DNA from 2 places in the Pseudomonas sp. 3A(2025) genome. Region 1 is predicted to be linked to the other one. Evidence: predicted binding sites of a transcription regulator. Region 1 holds the regulator's gene; the other holds the start of a gene.

Region 1 (7,127 bases):
TCGTGCCGAAGTCGCCGCCGAGGCCGAGTTCTATGGTTCGATGGACGGTGCCAGCAAATTCGTGCGCGGTGACGCCATCGCCGGCCTGTTGATTCTGTTCATCAACCTCATCGGCGGCATGCTGGTCGGCATGCTGCAACACGGTATGCCCTTCGCCGAGGCCGGGCGGGTTTATACCCTGCTGGCCATCGGTGACGGTTTGGTGGCGCAATTGCCATCACTGCTGTTGTCCACCGCCGCTGCAATCATGGTGACCCGTGCTTCCGGTTCGGAAGAAATGGGCAAAATGATCAATCGCCAGATGTTCACGTCCTACAAGGCACTGGGTGTTTCGGGCGCGATCATGATCGTCATGGGCCTGGTGCCCGGTATGCCGCACTTTGCCTTTATCGGTCTGGGCCTTATCGCATCCGGCGGCGCCTACTGGCTGTGGCGTCGCGACCAGCAGAACAAAATCGTGGCATTGGCCGAGGTGCAGCGTCAGCAAGACCTGCTGCCGCCGCCGGGTCGCGTGCAGGACTCCAAAGAGCTGGGCTGGGACGATGTCACGCCGGTCGACATCATTGGCCTGGAAGTCGGCTATCGCCTGATTCCGCTGGTCGACCGTAACCAGGGCGGGCAATTGCTGGCGCGGATCAAGGGCGTGCGCAAGAAGCTGTCTCAGGAACTGGGCTTTCTGATGCCCACCGTGCACATTCGCGACAACCTCGATCTGGCGCCCAGCGCCTATCGTTTGACGCTGATGGGGGTGATTCTGGCCGAGGCCGAGATTTACCCGGACCGCGAGCTTGCGATCAACCCGGGTCAGGTCTATGGCACGCTCAACGGTATCAGCGCCCGCGATCCGGCCTTTGGTCTGGAAGCGGTATGGATCGAAATCAGTCAGCGCAGCCAGGCGCAGTCGCTGGGCTACACCGTGGTCGATGCCAGTACGGTCGTGGCGACCCACCTCAACCAGATCCTCTATAAGCACTCGCATGAGCTGATCGGCCACGAAGAAGTCCAGCAGTTGATGCAATTGCTGGCCAAAAGCTCACCAAAACTGGCTGAAGAGCTGGTGCCGGGTGTGCTGTCGTTGTCGGGTTTGCTCAATGTGCTGCAAGCCTTGCTCACCGAGCATGTACCGGTGCGTGATATCCGTACGATTGCCGAGGCCATCGCTAACAATGCGTCAAGGAGTCAAGATACCGCCGCTTTGGTCGCGGCAGTGCGTGTCGCGTTGAGCCGCGCCATCGTTCAAAGCATTGTAGGAATTGAGTCCGAGCTGCCTGTCATCACACTTGAGCCAAGGTTGGAACAAATCTTGCTCAATAGTCTGCAGAAGGCCGGTCAGGGTCAGGAAGAAGGCGTTCTTCTTGAACCGAGCATGGCCGAGAAGCTCCAGCGTTCGTTGATCGAAGCCGCCCAGCGTCAGGAAATGCAAGGGTCGGCAGTGATTCTGCTGGTAGCAGGCCCCATCCGGGCCATGTTGTCGAGGTTTGGACGGTTGGCTGTACCGAACATGCATGTTCTGGCTTACCAGGAAATTCCTGACAACAAGCAAGTCACCATCGTAGCGACTGTCGGGCCCAACGGCTGAGGTAGTGAGTCATGCAAGTTAAGCGATTTTTCGCCGCCGATATGCGTCAAGCCATGAAACTGGTTCGCGATGAGCTGGGCGCCGAGGCGGCCATCATCGGTAACCGGCGCATTGCCGGTGGCGTCGAGCTGACTGCTGCCCTGGACTACAAGTTGTCCGCCCTGGCGCCGCGCGTGCCGAACATGGAGCTTGAAGACGAGCTGCGCAAGACCCAGTCGCGTATCGTCTCGGCCCAGGCCGAACTTGAAAATCGCACCGACACCGATGCGAACAACAACCTTCAGCTGTTCTCCGGCCTGCCGCTCAGCGCCGCCGACACGCACATCGAACCGACGCTTGAAGAGCCGCCACGGCCCGCTGCGCCACCGCCATTGTCGACCGCCAGCGAAGCCGCAATCGGCCAGCGGGTGTTCGAATCGATGTGCTCGGAACTCAACGGCCTGCGCGAGCTGCTCGAAGTGCAGCTCGGCTCGCTGGCCTGGAACCAGATGCAGGGCAGTCGCCCGCAGCAGGCCAACCTGTGGCGCCGCTTGCAGCGTATCGGCCTGTCGGGTCCGCTGTCGCGCGACCTGCTGGGCATGATCCCGGACATCGAAGACCCCAAGCAGGCCTGGCGCATGCTGCTGGCGTACCTGGCGCGGATGATCAGCGTGCCGGAAATCGAGCCGCTGGAAGAGGGCGGTGTCATTGCCATGGTCGGCCCTGCCGGCATGGGCAAGACCACCACCCTGGCCAAGCTGGCGGCGCGTTATGTGCTCAAGTACGGCGCGCAGAACATCGCACTGGTGAGCATGGACAGTTTTCGCATTGGCGCCCAGGAACAGCTCAAGACCCTGGGGCGGATTCTCAATGTACCGGTCACCCACGTCGACCCGGGCCAGTCGCTGGCCCAGGCACTGGAACCGTTGATTCGCAAGCGCGTCGTGCTGATCGACACCGCCGGCCTGCAAGCCAGCGACCCGGCGCTGCGCCTGCAACTGGAAAGCCTGGCCGGGCGCGGGATTCGTTCACGTAACTACCTGGTGCTGGGCACTACCAGCCAGAAGCAGGTGCTGACGGCGGCCTATCACAGCTACAAGCGCTGTGGCCTGGCCGGCTGCATCCTGACCAAGCTGGATGAAACCGCAAGCCTTGGCGAAGTGCTGAGTCTTGCAATCAGTCACGAATTGCCCGTGGCCTATCTGACCGATGGGCCACGTATTCCTGATGATCTGCATTTGCCGCGTCGTCACCAGTTGGTGAGCCGGGCAGTCAGTGTGCAGATGCAGGATGAGCCGAGCGAAGAGGCCATGGCCGATATGTTCGCCGACCTGTATCACACCCCTGGCAAGCAGGTGGGGTAATTGATGGAAACGATTGGAAAGTCCCTGCATCTCTGGTCTGCCAGGCATTGTTCGTCCGCGAACGTGCAGTCCGTAATGTGGTTTCGGTCTACGCATGACAAGGTAATGAAATAACATGGGCAGCATGCATCCCGTACAGGTTATCGCCGTGACCGGCGGCAAAGGTGGCGTCGGCAAGACCAACGTGTCAGTGAATCTCTCACTGGCGCTGGCCGAGCTTGGGCGACGCGTCATGCTGCTCGATGCCGACCTTGGCCTGGCCAATGTCGATGTCCTGCTGGGCCTGACTCCCAAGCACACCCTGGCCGATGTCATCGAAGGCCGCTGCGAGCTGCGCGATGTGCTGTTGCAGGGTCCTGGCGGTGTGCGCATCGTGCCGGCCGCCTCCGGTACCCAGAGCATGGTGCATCTGGCGCCTGCCCAGCATGCCGGCCTGATCCAGGCGTTCAGCGAGATTGGCGACAACCTCGATGTACTGGTCATCGACACCGCGGCCGGCATTGGCGAATCGGTGGTCAGTTTCGTGCGCGCAGCGCAGGAAGTGCTGCTGGTGGTGTGCGACGAACCGACCTCGATCACCGATGCCTATGCCCTGATCAAACTGCTCAATCGCGATTACGGCATGAACCGCTTTCGGGTTTTGGCCAATATGGCCCAAAGCCCCCAGGAAGGACGCAACCTGTTTGCCAAACTGACCAAGGTTACCGACCGTTTCCTTGATGTGGCTCTGCAGTACGTCGGCGCCGTTCCCTATGATGAGTGCGTACGCAAGGCCGTGCAGAAACAGCGCGCCGTCTACGAAGCATTCCCGCGTTCCAAGTGCGCTCTGGCGTTCAAGGCCATTGCCCAGAAGGTCGATACCTGGCCTCTGCCGGCCAACCCGCGCGGGCACCTTGAGTTCTTCGTCGAACGGCTTGTTCACCAGACCAGCGCAGCGGGACCTGTTCAATGACAGCCAGCGGTTATCAGATGTACAGCAAGGCTTCCAGGAATTCGCAGTACGAACTGATCGAGCGCTATGCGCCGTTGGTCAAGCGTATTGCCTATCACCTGCTGGCACGGTTGCCCGCCAGTGTGCAGGTGGAAGATCTGATCCAGGCCGGTATGATCGGCCTGCTGGAAGTGTCGACCAAATACGATTCGAGCAAAGGCGCCAGTTTCGAGACTTATGCCGGTATTCGCATTCGCGGCGCGATGCTCGACGAGGTGCGCAAAGGTGACTGGGCGCCGCGTTCGGTGCACCGAAATACCCGTATGGTCAGTGACGCGATCCGCAGCATCGAAGCAAAAACCGGCCGCGACGCTAAAGATCATGAGATTGCTGCCGAACTCCAGTTAAGTCTGGATGATTATTACGCTATCTTGAACGACACCTTGGGCAGCCGCCTGTTCAGCTTCGACGACCTTTTGCAGGACGGCGAGCATGACGGGTTGCACGAGGATGGCGCCAGCGCTTCGCTGGAGCCGTCGCGGGACCTTGAAGACGAGCGCTTCCAGGCCGCGCTGGCCGATGCCATCGCCAATCTGCCGGAGCGTGAGCGTCTGGTGTTGGCGCTGTATTATGACGAAGAGCTGAACCTCAAGGAGATCGGTGAGGTCCTGGGGGTCAGCGAATCACGGGTTAGCCAGTTACACAGCCAGTGCGCCGCGCGTTTGCGAGGGCGTTTGGGGGAGTGGCGCGCGCGCTGACCGGCTGTGCAAGGCGTCATGTGTCGAGTACCCAGACAAGGCAGGAGCCTGTCAGCAAACCCTTGGGGGAGCTGTTTCAGGCGCTTTGGCCGTGTCCATGTGCCCGGTATGTGAAGGCTGCAAACGGTCAGTAATGTGCTGTGCCAGTATTGAGTGAACAGCGGGTCCGGGAGCCGGGCTCGTTCAGGACTGCTTGGAGGTCGAATTGGACAAGAACATGAAAATCCTCATCGTTGATGATTTCTCAACGATGCGGCGGATCATAAAAAACCTGTTGCGTGATCTGGGGTTCACCAACACCTCGGAAGCCGATGATGGCCTGACCGCGCTGCCGATGCTGCAAAGCGGCGGTTTCGATTTTCTGGTCACCGACTGGAACATGCCCGGCATGTCCGGCATCGACCTGTTGCGTCAGGTGCGCCAGGACGAACGTCTGAAGAACATCCCGGTATTGATGGTGACCGCCGAGGCCAAGCGCGAGCAGATCATCGAGGCAGCCCAGGCCGGTGTTAATGGCTATGTGGTAAAGCCTTTCACCGCCCAGGTACTGCAAGAAAAGATCGAAAAGATCTTCGAGCGCGTCAATAGCTGATGCATGCCGCGAGGGCGCTATGGACAACAACGATTCACTGGGTGACTTCGAGTCGACCCTGAAGAGACATGCGCATGAGCTCGTCGCCAGCCTTGAAAAAGGCAAGTTCGGCGATGCAGTGCAATTGATCCATGAGCTCAACCAGACCCGCGACCGCGGCCTGTATCAGGAAGTGGGCAAGCTGACGCGCGAATTGCACAGTGCGATCGTCAACTTCCAGATCGATCCGCATATGCCGCAAGCCGAAGAGGTGTCGCAGATCACGGACGCCACCGAGCGCTTGTCGTATGTTGTGCGCCTGACCGAAGGTGCGGCCAACCGCACCATGGACCTGGTGGAGCAAAGCACGCCGTTGATGAACAGCCTCAGCGACGATGCCAAGACCTTGAGTGCCGATTGGGGGCGTCTGATGCGCCGCGAGATCGGTGCCGCAGAGTTTCGCGAGCTGGCCAAGCGCGTTGAGAGCTTTCTTTCTCGAACCGAAAAGGAAAGCCACAGCGTGGCGACCAACCTCAACGATATTCTGCTTGCTCAGGACTACCAGGACCTGACCGGTCAAGTGATCAAGCGTGTCACGCAACTGGTCACGGAGGTTGAGAGCAATTTGCTCAAGCTGGTGTTGATGGCCAGCCATGTCGATCGCTTTGCCGGCATCGAACATGATCGTGAAGCACTGTTGGCGGAAAATAATCCGAAAAAAAATCTCGCCCAAGGTGAAGGTCCGCAAATTCATGCCGATAAACGGGAAGATGTCGTTTCCGGTCAGGATGATGTGGACGACTTGTTATCGAGCCTCGGCTTCTAGGTCTTGACGGTTAATTTTAGGGAGCACCCCCATGAGCTTCGGCGCCGATGAAGAGATCCTTCAGGATTTTCTGGTAGAGGCCGGCGAGATTCTCGAGCAATTGTCCGAACAGCTGGTCGAGCTTGAAAGTCGACCCGATGACGCAGACTTGCTCAACGCAATTTTTCGCGGTTTTCACACTGTTAAAGGGGGCGCCGGCTTCCTCCAGCTGCATGAGCTGGTGGAGTGCTGCCACATTGCCGAGAACGTGTTCGACATCCTGCGCAAGGGTGAGCGGCGCGTAGACTCTGAATTGATGGACGTGGTCCTCGAGGCACTGGACACCGTCAACAGCATGTTCGGCCAGGTGCGCGAGCGTAGCGACGTTACGCCTGCCACCCCCGAATTGCTGGCGGCACTGGCACGTCTGGCCGACCCGCAGGCTGCCGACGAGGCGCCTGCTGCGCCGGAACCTGTGGCTGCTGCGCCCGTGGCCGCCGTTGCAGAGCCTGAAGCACCGGCGCCAGACGATGAAATCACTGACGACGAGTTCGAGCGCCTGCTCGATTCGCTGCATGGTGCCAAGTCCGATGCGGTGGCTGCGTCAGCGCCGGCACCTGCGCCGCAAGTGCCTGTGCCGGCCAGCGATGAAATCACCGATCACGAATTTGAAGCACTGCTCGATCAGTTGCATGGCAAGGGTTCGTTCGACGCCAGTGTGGCTTCTGCATCGACGGCCAGTGCTGCGCCTGCGCCCGTCTCGGCGCCTGTACCGGCAAGCGACGAAATCACCGACGACGAGTTCGAAGCGCTGCTCGACCAGTTGCACGGCAAAGGCTCGTTCGACGCTGACAAGGCTACGCCCGTGGCTGCCAGCGCCCCGGCTGTCGCGATTGCCAAGGCTGAAACAAAGCCCGAAACCAAGCCGGCTTCGGACGAAATCACCGAACACGAATTCGAAAACCTGCTCGACCAGTTGCATGGCAAGGGCAAGTTCGAGCCGGATGCAGTGGCTGCGGCCGTGTCTGCAGCGCCTGCGCCAGTGGCCAAAGCTGCTGCTCCGGCGGCGGCTGCGGCACCGGTTGCCAAGCCTGCTGCTGCGCCTGCCGCACGTTCTGCGGCACCGGCTCCCGCGCCCGC
Region 2 (5,710 bases), on a different contig from region 1:
GTCCTCGGGGCGCGTGCCGTGGCCGGGCAACAGCACCGTGCGCACGACATAACCCTGATCGGCCAGAGTGCGGCCGATGTCATGAAACGACCACGGTGAATCCCCCAGGCCATGCACCAGCAGCACGCCGGCCCTGGGTGTGCCGGCCGGGCGCCATTCCTGTGGTGCGTTCCAGTCAAGCTCGGCGTCGCGGTTTCCGGTCTGGAAGGCACGGTGGTTCTGGATCAGTTGCACGGTCTGTTGCCGATAGCCGGAAAAACCGGCCGGCGCCTGCGTGTCATCGGCTTTCAAGGCACAGGCTTGCAGCGGCAGAAGGGCGCACAACACGGTGAGCAAACGATAGCGGATCACATTCAGAACCCTGACGAAGAAGAACAACCGGCACTGTGCCATGCACTTCGCGCCGCGCATCACTTTCAGGCACACTCCGGCCTTCATAAATTCAACAAAATGTATCGGCATGCCGATCCTGCCACTGGAGACTGCCATGTTCGCCCTTGATCGCGCCCTGGCCCAGGACATCGTCGACCGTGCCATGGCGATCCTGCCTTACAACGTCAATGTCATGGATTATCTGGGCATCATCATCGGCAGCGGCGATGCTGAACGCCTTAGCACCCGCCATGAAGGCGCACAGGAAGTGCTGGCGACCAGCCGGGTGGTGGAAATCGATGCCCACGCCGCCAGCCGTCTGGGCGGGGTCAAGCCTGGGGTCAATCTGCCACTGATGCTCGACCATCAGTTGATTGGCGTGCTGGGCATCACCGGCGACCCGGAGCAGGTGCGGGTGTATGGCGAGCTGGTCAAGATGACCGCTGAAATGCTCATGGAGCAGCGCCGCCAGCAAGCCGACCGGCAGTGGCGCCGGCAACGTGGCGAAGAATTGCTGGCGCGCCTGCTGTGGGGTGATTGCCCCGACAGCCTGGTGGATGAAGCCCGGCATCTGGGCCTGCAACCGCAACAGCCGCGCCAGGCGGTATTGATTCGCCTGGGCGAGCCGCTGGACATCGGCCATCCGCTGTTCGCCAGGCTCAGCAGCCGTTACCCGCAAAGCTGGTGCATGCTGCGCGAACCGACGCTGTTGTACTGGTGCCGGGTGGTCGAGCGCGAGCGCGGCCATGACGATGCCCATTTGCTGGAGCAGGCCGACGTACACGGCTGGCCGATCCTGCGCATCGCCACTGCCGAGCTTTCACAAGGATTGCCGGCGTTGCGCCAGGCCTGCGCGGCGGCGCTGGACCTGCTGGACTACGCCAGCCAGATCCGTCCCGCCCAGCGCCTGCTGCACTTGCAGGACCTGCGTTTACCCGTGTTGTTCTGGCGCCATCGTCACGACTGGCTGGCGCAGGAAATCGCAGCGCCCATCAGGCAATTGCACGAACACCCGCAGTTGCTGGAAACCCTCGACCGCTGGTTCGAGCACAGCGGCGAAAGCCAGGTGTGCGCCGAAGCGCTGGGCATTCATCGCAACAGCCTGCGGTATCGGCTGGAAAAAATCGCCGAACTCACCGGCTGCGATCCGTATCACAGCGATGACCTGCTGCGCCTGTACCTGGGCCGGCAGGTCACGCCCGATCACAGTGTGTTGTGCAAATGACTGACAGGGCGAGCAGACCATTGTGCGCAGGCCCACGGTAAAGCCGTTGTCTGGATGCGAACATGCGGGCACAAGAAGAGGAGTTGCACCCATGAAAATCGTCATTGCCCCCGACTCGTTCAAGGACAGCCTTAGCGCCCAGGCGGTTGCCCAGGCCATCGCCAGCGGCCTGAGCGAAGTGTGGCCCGCAGCCGAACTGCGCATCTGCCCGATGGCCGACGGCGGCGAAGGCACTATCGAATCGGTGTTGCAGGCCTGCAACGGCCAGTTGCGCAGCGCCCGCGTCCACGGCCCGTTGGGCGCGCCGGTCGAGGCGGGCTGGGGCTGGCTGGCCGAGAGTCGCACCGCAATCATCGAAATGGCCACCGCCAGCGGCTTGCAATTGCTGACCCGCGACCAGCGCGATGCGCGCATCACCAGCACCTACGGCACCGGTCAATTGATCGGCGAGGCACTGGATGCCGGCGCGCAACGAGTGATTCTGGCCATCGGCGGCAGTGCGACCAACGACGGCGGCAGCGGCATGCTGGCCGCGCTGGGTGTGCGCTTTCTCGGCCAAAACGACGAGCCACTGGCGCCCGGCGGCCTGGCCCTGGCACAACTGGCGCGCATCGACCTGAGCGGGCTGGATACACGCTTGTCCGATGTGCGTTTCGAAATCGCCGCCGATGTCGACAATCCCCTGTGCGGCCCGCACGGCGCGTCGCACATCTTCGGTCCGCAAAAAGGCGCTTCGCCCGAGCAGGTACTGGCGCTGGACGCCGCCCTTGAAAACCTGGCCGATCACTGCGCGAACGTCTTGGGTCGTGATCTGCGCGACAGCCCCGGCAGCGGCGCGGCTGGCGGCATGGGCTTTGCGGCCAAGGCGTTTCTGAATGCCACCTTCCGCCCCGGTGTCGAGGTCGTTGCTGAACTGACCGGGCTTGAACAGGCCTTGCTCGGCGCCGACCTGGTGATCACTGGCGAAGGCCGTTTCGACGCCCAGACCCTGCGCGGCAAGACGCCGCTGGGCGTGGCGCGTTTTGCCGGGCGCCACAACGTACCGGTGATCGTACTGGCCGGCACGCTAGGCGAAGGCTACGAGCAACTCTACGCCCACGGCATCCATGCCGCCTTCGCCCTGGCCAATGGTCCACTGACCCTGGACGACGCCTGCCGTCACGCCGCACCGCTGCTACATGACCGCGCCCGGGACCTGGCGCGGCTGTGGGATCTGGCGGCACGCGGGCGTTGATACGGATCGGTCAGATGTAACAAATGATGGCAACAGGCCCTAAAGATGCACCCGGCAGGGCCGATAGGGTGGGGTGAGGTTGTCCGACAACCCTCCATTGATTCAGCCACCCTATAAAAAGAGTCGTAGCCATGCATCTACGCAATCTGACCATCGCCCGCCGTGCGGGCCTGGGCTTTACTTTGATTTCCCTGCTTGTGGCTGTGCTTGGCTGGTTTGCGCTGGTGCAAATGCAGACCATCCGTGAGAGCGAGGTCGCGGTTGAAACCAACTGGGTGCCGAGCATGCGCGTGGTCAGCGATACCCGCGAAATCATGCTGCGCATCCGCACCATTTCCCTGCGCATGGCGCTGGACCCGGATCCGGCTAACGTGGCGACCTACAAGGGGCAGATGGACACCCGCCTCAAAGACCTCGACGGCAAACTCGAGATACTCAACAAATTCATCGATACCCCCGAAGAAAAAGCGCTGGCCGAGCAGTTTCGCGTGACGCTGGGTGAATATCGCAGCGGTCTGGACCGCTCTTTCGTGCTGGCTGCGCAGAAGGACAACGCCGGGCTGATCAAGCTGCTGCAGGTCGACATGAAGCAGATCGTCGATGGTTCGGGCAAACAGCTGGCCGACCTGGGCGATTACTACGGCAAGAAGATCGATGCCGAAGGCAAGGCCGCCGAAGAGCAGTACATGCACTCACGCTCGATCGTGATCATCTTTGTGATCATTGCCGCGCTGGCAACTATCGGCCTGGCGCTGTGGTTGACCCGCAGTATCGTGCGTCCGCTCGAGAGCGCAGTACGTGCTGCCGAGCATGTGGCCGGCGGCGACCTGACCCACGACATTCATGTCGAGGGCGAGGACGAAGTCACCCGTCTGCAACGTGCCTTGCAGCAGATGCAGAATAATTTGCGCGAAGCCATGCGTCATATCGGCAGCTCGGCGACGCAGCTGGCATCAGCCGCGACCGAGCTGAACTCGGTCACCGAAGACAGCTATCGCGGCCTGCACCAGCAAAACGCCGAGATCGACCAGGCCGCCACGGCGGTCAACGAAATGACCTCGGCGGTCGAAGAGGTGGCGCGCAACGCGGTGTCGACCTCCGATGCCTCGAACCATTCCAGCGCTTCGGCCAAGGCCGGCCAGCAACGGGTGCTCGACACGGTGCAGTCGATCCAGACCCTGACCGACAACGTGCAATCGACCTCGACGCTGGTACAAAACCTGGCCAACCAGTCGCAGGACATCGGCAAGGTGCTGGATGTGATCCGCTCGATTGCCGAACAGACCAACCTGCTGGCGCTCAACGCCGCCATCGAGGCGGCGCGTGCCGGTGAGTCCGGTCGCGGTTTTGCCGTGGTGGCCGACGAAGTGCGCGCCTTGGCGCATCGCACTCAACAGTCGACCCTGGAAATCGACACCATGGTCAACGCCATGCGCAACGGTTCGGCGCAAGCGCTGGAGTCGATGCAGACCAGCCGCGATCGTGCTGGCTCCACCCTGGAAATGGCCCGTGGCGCCGGTGAATCGCTGAGCGAAATCACCAGCTCCATCAATCAGATTTCCGAGCGCAACCTGGTGATCGCCAGCGCCGCCGAAGAGCAGGCCCAGGTAGCGCGGGAAGTGGACCGCAACATCGTCAATATCCGCGACTTGTCGATGCAATCGACGCAAGGTGCCAACCAGATCAGCGCCTCCAGCAACGAGCTGTCGCGTCTGGCCGGCGACCTGAACCAGGTAGTGGCGCGCTTCAAGGTCTGACCGAATCGCCGCTTGCCGATGGCTGACCTTGGCGCGCATCATCGCCACGGTCGGTCATCATGGTCAGGTAGAAGAGGGCAGTGCGTCATGTACAAGCATCTCACCCCGCAGGTCGTCAGCCGTTGGCTGCGTGCGCCTGCCCATCGTCAGTGGCTGAACCACGAGGGCGCGCGCCTGCTGGGTTTTGCCAGGGCGGCCCGGCTGGAGCAGGGCTTTGGCGATCTGGACACCTATGGCCGGCTGCGCGTCGGCGCCAGGGCCCATACCCTCAATACCGCGCGTCTGGTGCATTGCTTTTCGCTGGCACACATCCAGGGCATTCCGGGCTTTGCCGAACTGATCGACCACGGCCTGGCGGCCTTGCACGGCCCATTGCGCGACGCCGAACACGGCGGCTGGTTCGATGCGCCGCTGGACGAGGGCGGGCATACCGACAAACAGGCTTACCTGCATGCCTTCGTGGCGCTGGCGGCCAGCTCGGCGGTGGTGGCCGGACGGCCGACGGCGCAGGCACTGCTCGATGACGCCACAGACGTCATTATCGAGCGTTTCTGGAGCGACGAAGAGGGCGCGTTGCGCGAGTCGTTCTCGCGCGACTGGCAGGTTGAAGAGGCCTATCGCGGCGCCAACAGCAACATGCACGGCCTTGAAGCCTTCCTGGCGCTGGCCGATGTCAGCGGCGACGGCCAGTGGCTGGAGCGCGGGCTGCGCATCGCCGAGCGACTGATTCATCAACATGCGGCGGCCAACGATTTTCAGGTGGTGGAGCATTTCAGCCAGCGCTGGGAACCGCTGCCGGACTATAACCGCGATAACCCTGCCCACCCGTTTCGTCCTTATGGCACGACACCCGGCCATGGTTTCGAATGGTCGCGGCTGTTGCTGCACCTGGAAGCGGCGCTGCTGGAAAACCGCTGCAACGCACCGGGCTGGCTGGCCAAACAAGCCCATCAGTTATTCGACAGTGCCTGCCGGCATGGCTGGGAGGTCGATGGTGCGCCGGGCATCGTCTACACGCTGGACGCCGAGCGCCGTCCGGTGATCCGCCAGCGTTTGCACTGGACCCATTGCGAAGCGGTAGCCGCTGCCGCTGCGCTGTTGCAACACAGTGGCGAGCCGTTC

What was found. The regulator FliA, encoded in region 1, starts transcription of late flagellar genes. The targets are predictions, from matches to a motif close to CTAAAGTTTNNNNNNNNNNNGCCGNTAA.
Region 2: the regulator FliA is predicted to act here: its motif matches at 2,871-2,898, upstream of ACYP2A_RS10135 (methyl-accepting chemotaxis protein).

What each region holds. Positions count from the first base shown of each region.
Region 1 covers NZ_BAAILM010000030.1:48,729-55,855, reverse strand. Annotated here, with positions in the region: gene flhA (flagellar biosynthesis protein FlhA) at 1-1,579, shown strand, start outside; gene flhF (flagellar biosynthesis protein FlhF) at 1,591-2,922, shown strand; gene fleN (flagellar synthesis regulator FleN) at 3,038-3,874, shown strand; gene fliA (RNA polymerase sigma factor FliA) at 3,871-4,611, shown strand; gene ACYP2A_RS11080 (chemotaxis response regulator CheY) at 4,829-5,203, shown strand; gene ACYP2A_RS11075 (protein phosphatase CheZ) at 5,223-6,008, shown strand; partial or broken gene ACYP2A_RS11070 (chemotaxis protein CheA) at 6,040-7,127, shown strand, end outside.
Region 2 covers NZ_BAAILM010000025.1:177,708-183,417, reverse strand. Annotated here, with positions in the region: gene ACYP2A_RS10150 (alpha/beta hydrolase) at 1-351, opposite strand, end outside; gene ACYP2A_RS10145 (sugar diacid recognition domain-containing protein) at 488-1,597, shown strand; gene ACYP2A_RS10140 (glycerate kinase) at 1,689-2,831, shown strand; gene ACYP2A_RS10135 (methyl-accepting chemotaxis protein) at 2,963-4,588, shown strand; gene ACYP2A_RS10130 (D-mannose isomerase) at 4,676-5,710, shown strand, end outside.